2 regions of the Nonomuraea sp. NPDC050227 genome follow, and region 1 is predicted to be linked to the other one. Evidence: riboswitches for the same ligand, from Rfam matches in the RefSeq annotation. Region 1 holds a riboswitch; the other holds the start of a gene.

Region 1 (4,905 bases):
CGCAGAACCACTGGTTCTACCTGGTGGCCGAGGGCACCAACCCCTCGGGCAAGCCCGCCAGCACCCGCTGCGACAACGGCGCCGCGATCACCGGCATCGGCATCCGCAAGGCCGGTGAGGTGTTCATGTCCGCGCTGAACACGAAGACCCAGCCGTGGACGCACGCCAAGGCCAGGGTCGCCACCCTCCAGGCCGCCAAGACCCTGTACCCGGGCAGCTGCACCGAGTTCAACGTGGTCAAGAACGCCTGGGACGGCGTCAGCGTACGGGCCCAGTCCGGCGAGCCGACCTGCACCCAGGGCAGCAACGACTTCTCGGTCAACCTGAACCCCGCCTCCGGCAGCGTCACCCCCGGCCAGAGCACCACGACCACGGTGAGCACCACCGTGACCGGCGGCTCGGCGCAGTCGATCACCCTGCGGACCGGCACCCTGCCGGCCGGCGTGACCGCCTCGTTCAGCCCGGCCACCATCACCGCGGGGCAGAGCTCGACGCTGACGATCACCACCTCGGCGGGCAGCCCGCAGGGCAGCCACTCGATCGCCATCACGGCCGACGGCGCCGACGTGGACCGCCAGGCCACCTACAACCTGCAGATCGGGCAGAGCTCGCCGAACGACTACTCCTTCGGCGTGACCCCGTCGTCGGCCTCGGTGCAGGCCGGTCAGTCGGCCACCGCCACGGTCAGCACGCAGGTCACCGCCGGTCAGGCGCAGAGCATCGCCCTGGCGGCGAGCAACGTGCCCGCGGGCGTGACGGTCAGCTTCAGCCCGTCCACGATCACCGCCGGGCAGTCGTCCACGGTGACGTTCGCGACCACGAGCGGCGTGACGCCCAGCACGTACACGATCAGCCTGAACGCCGACGGCGCGAGCGCCGACCACTCGGCCTCCTTCAGCCTGACGGTGGGCGGCGGCCAGGGCACCACGTGGCAGACGTACACGGCCTACACGGCCGGACAGACCGTCACCTACCAGGGCACCAGCTACCGCTGCCTCCAGGCGCACACCAGCCTGCCGGGCTGGGAGCCGCCCAACACCCCTGCCCTCTGGCAGCCGGTCTAAGTCGCACGACCTGGGCGGCCACGCCGGGGTGGCCGCCCAACCCCCTTGAGGAGCCACAGATCGTGAACGCCATGCTCAGGCTGGGCGCCGCGGCCACCGCCGCGTTGGCCCTGACCCTCACCACGCCGGCCGGACCGGCCGGCGCCGCCGCCGACCCCGCGCCCGACATCCCCGTCGCGAACGTGACGGCGCATCTGAGCCAGTTGCAGTCCATCGCCACGAGCAACGGCGGCAACCGCGCCTCGGGCAGGCCGGGCTTCACCGCCTCGATGAACTACATCAAGGGCAAGCTGGACGCGGCCGGCTTCACCACCCGCGTGCAGAACTTCAGCGGCGGCAGCAACCTGATCGCCGACTGGCCGGGCGGCCCGGCCAACCAGACCGTGATGCTCGGCGCCCACCTCGACAGCGTCGCGGCCGGCCCCGGGATCAACGACAACGGTTCCGGCTCGGCCGCGCTCCTGGAGAACGCCCTCACCCTGGCCGCCCGCAAGCCCACCCTCACCAAGCACGTGCGGTTCGGCTGGTGGGGCGCCGAAGAGGCGGGCATGGTCGGGTCCAGGTACTACGTCCAGAACGGCGGCGCGAGCGGCGTCGAGGTGTACCTGAACTTCGACATGATCGCCTCGACCAACGCCGGCTATTTCGTCTACGACGACGACGCGGCGATCCAGCGCACCTTCAACGACTACTTCGCCACCATCGGCCTGCAGACCGAGGGTGACAGGGAGGGCGACGGCCGCAGCGACCACGCCTCGTTCAAGAGCGCGGGCGTCCGGGTCGGCGGCCTGGCCACGGGGGCCGGGGCGGTCAAGAGCTCGGCCCAGGCCGCCAAGTGGGGCGGCTCGGCCGGGCAGGCGTTCGACCGCTGCTACCACAGCGCGTGCGACAGCTACCCGAGCGCCATCAACACCACGGCGCTCGACCGCAACTCCGACGCCATCGCCTACGCCATATGGAAGCTCGCCGTGGGCACCAGCACGCCCACGGAGAACGACTACTCGATCTCGGTGACCCCGTCGTCGGCATCGGTCCAGGCCGGTCAGTCGGCTACCGCGGCGGTCAGTACCCAGGTCACGTCCGGCCAGGCGCAGAGCGTCGCGCTCTCCGCCGGGAACGTGCCGAGCGGGGTCACCGTCTCCTTCAGCCCGTCCACGGTTCAGGCGGGCCAGTCGTCCACCGTCACGATCGCCACCACCAGCGGCGTCGCGGCGGGGACGTACACCATAGGGATCAACGGCGACGGGGCGACGGCGGACCACTCCGCGTCCTTCACCCTGACCGTCGGAGGGGACGGCCAGGGCACCACCTGGACGGCTTACAAGTCGTACACGGCCGGAGACGTCGTCACCTACCAGGGGGTCAGCTACCGCTGCCTCCAGGCGCACACCAGCCTGCCGGGCTGGGAGCCGCCGAACGTGCCCGCCCTCTGGGCACGGGCCTGACCTCAGGGCCTGTCATCTGTAGGGCCTGATCCCGCGCGGGCCGGTCACCGCCGGCCCGCCCCGAGCTGCCGCGTGCGAGCTGACCTGCCATGACCGGCTCGCGCGCGGCCACCAACGCGGCCGCGACCCCGCCTCTCCGGGGCCGCGGCCGCTTTTCGCTGCGTGCGGTATGTCGCGGATGCCGCGGATGGTGGAGGGCGAAGCGCGACAACACCCCCATGACGGCACTAGGCTGACGGACATCACCGGCGAAACCGTGCGGGAGAGCACCCTGACAGCCGGTCAGGGTCCCTGAAGGAGCAAGCCCTCCCCGCGAACCTCTCAAGGCAAAGGACCGCGCGGCAGCCCTGTAAGGCGTTCTTACGGGGAGGTGACCTCTGGAAAGCAGGCCCTCGGGGCCTCGCCGAAGGTGAAAGTCCGGTAAAACTCGGGCGAAGCTCTCAGGCATCCATGACAGAGGGGGAGGATGCTGGCATCCAATCCTGTCCTGAGGTGCGACAAATGTCCCGACCTACGCCGCTACGAGACGTCCACGAGGCCCTAGGCGCCACGCTGACCGACTTCGCCGGCTGGCTCATGCCGCTCCGGTACGGCAGCGAGTCCGCGGAGCACAAAGCCGTCCGCGAGGCGGCCGGGCTGTTCGACCTCTCGCACATGGGCGAGATCTTCCTGACCGGTCCGCAGGCCGGAGAGGCCCTCGACTACGCGCTGGTCGGCCACCTGTCGGCGCTCGCGCCCGGCCGGGCCAGGTACACGATGATCGTGGACGAGCGCGGCGGGGTGCTCGACGACCTCATCGTCTACCGGCTGGCGGACGAGGAGTTCATGGTGGTGGCCAACGCCTCGAACTCCGACAAGGTCGCGGATGAGCTGAAAAATCGTACTAAGTCGTATGACGCGGCGGTCGATGACCGCTCCCAGCAGTACGCCCTCATCGCGATCCAGGGCCCGAAGGCCCAGGAGATCCTGGCCACGCTCACCGACGCCGACCTCGACGGTCTCAAGTACTACGCGGGCCTGCCCGGCGTGGTCGACGGCCGCCAGGCGCTCATCGCCCGTACCGGCTACACCGGCGAGGACGGCTTCGAGCTGTTCGTCGCCAACCAGGACGCCGTGCCGCTCTGGCGCGCCCTGGAGGCCGCGGGCGAGCCGCACGGGCTGCGCGCCGCCGGTCTGTCCAGCCGCGACACCCTCAGGCTGGAGGCCGGCATGCCGCTCTACGGCAACGAGCTGAGCTCCGACCTGACCCCGTTCGACGCGGGGCTGGGCAGAGTGGTGAAATTCGACAAGCCCGGTGACTTCGTCGGCAGGGCGGCGCTGGAGGCGGTCAAGGACGACCAGCCCCGCCGCCGCCTCGTCGGCCTGGTCGCCCAGGGCCGCCGGGTGCCGCGTCACGGCTACCCGGTCACCCGCGACGGCGCCGTCGTCGGCGAGGTCACCAGCGGTGCGCCCTCCCAGACCCTGGGCAAGCCCATCGCGATGGCCTACGTGGACGCCGGTGCCGACACAGGTCTGGCCGTGGACATCCGGGGCAGCCATGAACCTATGGACCTGGTCGAGCTGCCCTTCTACAGGAGGAACAAGTGAGCAACATCCCTGACGACCTGAACTACACCAAGGAGCACGAGTGGGTGTCGGGCGTGGACGACGGCATCACCGTGACCGTCGGCATCACGGCCTTCGCCGCCGAGGCTCTTGGTGACGTCGTCTTCGTGCAGCTCCCCGAGGTCGGTTCGACCGTCGAGGCGGGTGACTCGGTCGGCGAGGTGGAGTCCACCAAGTCGGTGAGCGAGATCTACGCGCCCGTCGGCGGCGAGATCGTCGAGGTGAACTCGGCCGTGGCCGACGACCCGTCGCTGGCCAACAGCGACCCGTACGGCGACGGCTGGATGTTCCGCGTCCGCATGGAGGGCGACGCGGAGGACCTGCTGTCCGCCGAGGAGTACACGGCGCTCACCTCAGGCGAGTCCTGACACCAACGCCGGGGCCCGCCGCGGGCCCCGGCACTTCCTGAACTGAAGGGCGCCATCAATGGCGATCAGCGTCTTCGACCTCTTCAAGATCGGCATCGGACCGTCCAGCTCCCACACGGGCGGCCCGATGGCCGCCGCGCACAAGTTCGCCCGCGGGCTGCACGACGACGGCCTGCTCCCCCGCGTGGCCCGCGTCGAGGTCATCCTGTACGGCTCGCTCGGCCTGACCGGCAAGGGCCACGGCAGCGACAAGGCGGTGCTGCTCGGCCTGTCCGGTGAGAAGCCGGAACTGGTCGACGTCGACTCCGTCGACACCCGCCTGGCCGAGATGCGCGCCGCGGGCACGGTCAAGCTCTACGGCGAGCGCGAGATCCCCTTCGTCGTGGGTCAGGACCTCGTCTTCGAGCGCAAGATCTCCCTGCC
Region 2 (4,905 bases), on a different contig from region 1:
TGCAGCAGGCCCAGGAGATCCGCTACGACCGGGCCCAGCTGCTGGAGGCGGCCGGCATCGACGAGGAGACCCTCGCCGAGCTGGAGGACTACGGCCTGCTGGCCCCCGTGGCCAGGCGCTACGACGAGGAGGCGCTGAAGATCGCGCGCAGCGTCGGCGCCCTGGCCCGCTTCGGCCTGCACGCCCGCCACCTGCGCGCGATCAAGGCCGCCGCCGAGCGGGAGTGCGGGCTGGTCGAGCAGACCGTCGCGCCCATTCTCAAGCGGCGCGCGCCCGGCGCCATCGGCGAGGCCGACGAGGCCGCCAGGGAGTTGTCCACGCTCCTGCTCGACCTGCACGCCTCCCTGGTGCGCCTCGGCGTCAGGTCTGTCCTGGGCCGCTGAGGGCACAGAGCTGGAAGGCCGGGGCACATTCCAGGCCTGCCGGGTGTTACGTTGAAATGCATAAGCGTGTAGCAGAAACGACCCAGTCAACAGCTGTGCCGGGCGACCGGCCGGCCGAATACGGAGCAGCCCGTGTTGCAGATGGAGGTCGTGGGCGTTCGAGTTGAGATGCCCACAAACCAGCCGATCGTCTTGCTCAAGGAGGCACACGGGGAACGGTTCCTTCCGATCTGGATCGGCATGACCGAGGCGACCGCGATCGCCCTGGCGCAGGCCGAGGAGCCGCCGCCCCGGCCGCTCACCCACGACCTGTTCAGGGACGTGCTGAGCGCGCTCGGCGTCGGGCTGCGCGCGGTCAACATCGTGGCCCTGCGTGACGGCATCTTCTTCGCCGACCTGGTGTTCTCCAACGGCGTGGAGGTCAGCGCCCGCCCCTCCGACTCGATCGCCCTGGCGCTGCGCACCGGCGCGCGCATCTTCGCCAGCGAAGAGGTGGTCCAGGAGGCCGGCGTGATCATCCCTGACGACCAGGAGGACGAGGTGGAGAAGTTCAGGGAGTTCCTTGACACGATCACTCCCGAGGACTTCGGCAGGGCGGGGTAGGTATTTCAGTGCATTTACGCTTCACGACGCGCCGAGCCGGATCGTTGACTGAGCATGGTCACGGTCCTACGGTGCAAGTGAAACCCGTGGTCGCCCTTTACGAACCCCCAGATCAGGCCATGGGATGAGAGAAAGCCGGAGGTCCGCGTGGCGGTCAGCAGCGGCGAGGGAAAGACGGCCGGCCAGGAAGATCCGGTGCGGCGCGAGAGCGCGCGGCAGCGTGCCGGAGAGCAGGGACTGCTCTTCGACGAGCAGCCCGCGACGGTGCCCGACGACATCGGATACCGCGGGCCCACAGCCTGCTCGGCAGCCGGCATCACCTACAGGCAGCTCGACTACTGGGCGCGCACGGGCCTGGTCGAGCCCACGATAAGAGCCGCGCACGGCTCGGGCTCGCAGCGGCTCTACAGCTTCCGCGACATCCTGGTGCTCAAGGTCGTCAAGCGGCTGCTCGACACCGGGGTGTCGTTGCAGCAGATCCGCACCGCGGTGCAGCATCTGCGTGACCGCGGGGTCGCCGACCTCGCGCAGATCACGCTCATGAGCGACGGTGTCAGCGTCTACGAGTGCACCTCGGCCGACGAGGTGATCGATCTCCTCCAGGGCGGCCAGGGCGTGTTCGGCATCGCGCTCGGCCGGGTCTGGCGAGAGGTCGAGGGCTCCCTCGCGGAGCTGCCGGGGGAACGGGCGGCGGTCGAGGACACCGTCCCGGCCGACCATCCCGCTGACGAGCTCGCCAAGCGGCGTCGCGCACGCCGCACGGGGTGAGCTGAACCGCTGAACACACCGTAGTAATCTAGGACAGAGTAAGGCTGATGACCCCGTGCGGGAGAGTCCCTGGGCTGCGGTCCTGGGGCGCCGAAGGAGCAACCCTCCCCGGAATCTCTCAGGCATCCCGTACCGCTCGGGTGAGGCAACTCTGGAAAGCAGGTGCGCCCGCCAGGCGCACCTCACCGACGGTGCAAGCCCCACGGTGGGGTGAAGCTCTCAGGTCGCGATGACGTCGCGATGACAGAGGGGGAGATCCGGCACTCGCCCGCGCCCTGGCGCCGGTCTCCAAGCCTCGGGAGGCAACCTCCATGACCGACCTGTCCGCTCCGCCGTTCTCGTCCAGGCACATCGGCCCATCGGAGTCCGAGCAGCAGCGCATGCTCGAGGCCGTGGGCTTCGAGTCCGTCGGCGATCTGGTGGCCGTGGCCGTGCCCGAGGCCATCAGGGTCAAGGACCGGCTCAAGCTGCCGGCCGCCGCGAGCGAGACCGAGGCCATCGCCGAGCTGCGCGAGCTGGCCTCCCGCAACCGGGTGCTGACCTCCATGATCGGCCTGGGCTACTACGACACCGTCACGCCCGCCGTCATCCGGCGCAACCTGCTGGAGAACCCGGGCTGGTACACCGCCTACACGCCGTACCAGCCGGAGATCTCGCAGGGCCGCCTGGAGGCGCTGCTGAACTTCCAGACGGTCGTCTCCGACCTGACCGGCCTCGACGTCGCCGGCGCCTCCCTGCTGGACGAGGCCACCGCCGCGGCCGAGGCCATGACGCTGGCCCGCCGGGCCGGCAGGTCCAAGAGCGACGTGTTCGTGGTCGACGCCGACACGCTGCCCCAGACCAAGGCCGTGCTGGCCACCCGCGCCGAGCCGCTCGGCATCACGCTGGTCGAGCACGACCTCGACGGCGAGCTGCCCGAGTGCTTCGGCGTGCTCGTCCAGTACCCGGGCGCCTCGGGCCGCCTGCGCGACTTCCGCGACGTGGCCGCCAGGGCGCACGAGGCCGGCGCGCTCGTCGTGGCCGCCGCCGACCTGCTGGCCCTCACGCTGGTGGCCGCCCCCGGCGAGCTGGGCGCCGACATCGCCGTCGGCTCCTCCCAGCGCTTCGGCGTCTCCTTCGGGTTCGGCGGGCCGCACGCGGCCTACATGTCCGTACGCGAGGGCCTGCAGCGGCAGATGCCCGGCCGGCTGGTCGGCGTGTCGGTCGACGTCGACGGCGACCCCGCCTACCGGCTGGCCCTGCAGACCCGCGAGCAGCACATCCGCCGCGAGAAGGCCACCAGCAACATCTGCACCGCCCAGGTCCTGCTGGCCGTGATCGCCGGCATGTACGCCGTCTACCACGGCCCCGAGGGCCTGCGCCGGATCGCGCACCGCGTGCACCGGCACGCCGTCGCGCTGGCCGGCGGGCTGCGCGAGGCCGGCCTGGAGGTCGTGCACGGCGAGTTCTTCGACACCGTGCTCGTCCGGGTGCCCGGCAGGGCCGCCGAGGTGGTGGCCGCCGCCGCCGAGCGGGGCGTCAACCTGTGGCAGGCCGGCGACGACCACGTCTCGATCGCCTGCGACGAGAAGACCGGCGCCGCCGAGCTGGTCAAGGTGTGGGCCGCCTTCGGCGTCGAGCGCGAGGAGGTGGCGCTGGAGGCCGACGCGCTGCCGGCCGAACTGCTGCGCGAGTCGGACTACCTGACCCACCCGGTCTTCCACAGCCACCGCTCCGAGACCGCGATGCTGCGCTACCTGCGCAGGCTCCAGGACAAGGACATCGCGCTCGACCGTTCGATGATCCCGCTCGGCTCGTGCACGATGAAGCTGAACGCGACCACCGAGATGGAGCCGATCACCTGGCCGGAGTTCGCCGGCGTGCACCCGTACGCGCCGGAGGCCCAGACCGAGGGCTACCGGGAGCTCATCGGTACGCTGGAGGGCTGGCTGGCCGAGGTGACCGGCTACGACGCGGTCTCCATCCAGCCGAACGCCGGCTCCCAGGGCGAGTTCGCCGGCCTGCTGGCCATCCGCGCCTACCACCAGGCCAACGGCGACACCGAGCGGGACGTGTGCCTGATCCCGTCCTCGGCCCACGGCACGAACGCGGCCAGCGCCGTCATGGCGGGCATGCGGGTCGTCGTCGTGGCCTGCGACAACGACGGCAACATCGACCTGGCCGACCTCGACGCCAAGATCGCCAAGCACCGCGACAAGCTCGCCGCGATCATGGTGACGTACCCGTCCACGCACGGCGTGTACGAGGAGTCGATCACCGAGGTCTGCGCCAAGGTGCACGAGGCCGGCGGCCAGGTCTACGTCGACGGCGCCAACCTCAACGCCCTGGTGGGCCTGGCCAAGCCGGGCGAGTTCGGCGCCGACGTGTCCCACCTCAACCTGCACAAGACGTTCTGCATCCCGCACGGCGGCGGCGGCCCCGGCGTCGGCCCGGTCGCGGTCCGCGGCCACCTGGCGGCCTATCTGCCCGGCCACCCGCTGCGCGACGGCGGCCCGGTCGGTCCGGTCTCGGCCGCCCCGTACGGCTCGGCGGGCATCCTGCCGATCTCGTGGGCGTACGTGCGGATGATGGGCTCCGAGGGCCTCACGGCGGCCACCGAGCAGGCCATCCTGTCGGCCAACTACCTGGCCCGGCGGCTGGCCCCGCACTACCCGGTGCTCTACACCGGCCGCGGCGGCCTGGTGGCCCACGAGTGCATCGTGGACCTGCGCCAGATCACCAAGGAGACCGGCGTCACCGTCGACGACGTGGCCAAGCGCCTGATCGACTACGGCTTCCACGCGCCGACCATGTCGTTCCCGGTGGCCGGGACGCTGATGATCGAGCCGACCGAGAGCGAGGACCTGGACGAGCTCGACCGGTTCGTGGACGCCATGATCGCCATCCGCGGCGAGATCGCCAAGGTGGCCTCCGGCGACTACGACAAGACCGACAACCCGCTGCGCAACGCGCCGCACACGGCCGAGTCGGTCACCGCCGACGAGTGGGCCCACCCGTACTCGCGGACCGAGGCGGCCTACCCGGTGGCCTCGCTGCGCGAGGGCAAGTACTGGGTGCCGGTGCGCCGCATCGACCAGGCGTACGGCGACCGCAACCTGGTGTGCTCCTGCCCGCCGCTGGAGGCGTACGAGGACTGATCCGCCCACGCGGG

The links. A riboswitch is a leader RNA that binds a small molecule or an ion and turns the genes downstream of it on or off. The one in region 1 is predicted to bind glycine.
Region 2: it holds a riboswitch for glycine, as region 1 does, so the genes downstream of both, gcvP (aminomethyl-transferring glycine dehydrogenase) here and gcvT (glycine cleavage system aminomethyltransferase GcvT) in region 1, are expected to answer to the same signal.

Annotation. Positions count from the first base shown of each region.
Region 1 is NZ_JBITJF010000009.1:265,624-270,528, reverse strand. It holds gene ACIBK9_RS32615 (M4 family metallopeptidase) at 1-1,064, shown strand, start outside; gene ACIBK9_RS32610 (M28 family peptidase) at 1,136-2,509, shown strand; glycine riboswitch at 2,759-2,856, shown strand; glycine riboswitch at 2,877-2,976, shown strand; gene gcvT (glycine cleavage system aminomethyltransferase GcvT) at 3,011-4,096, shown strand; gene gcvH (glycine cleavage system protein GcvH) at 4,093-4,482, shown strand; gene ACIBK9_RS32595 (L-serine ammonia-lyase) at 4,541-4,905, shown strand, end outside.
Region 2 is NZ_JBITJF010000002.1:478,740-483,644, forward strand. It holds gene ACIBK9_RS09395 (MerR family transcriptional regulator) at 1-383, shown strand, start outside; gene ACIBK9_RS09400 (bifunctional nuclease family protein) at 516-986, shown strand; gene ACIBK9_RS09405 (MerR family transcriptional regulator) at 1,134-1,754, shown strand; glycine riboswitch at 1,803-1,899, shown strand; gene gcvP (aminomethyl-transferring glycine dehydrogenase) at 2,066-4,891, shown strand.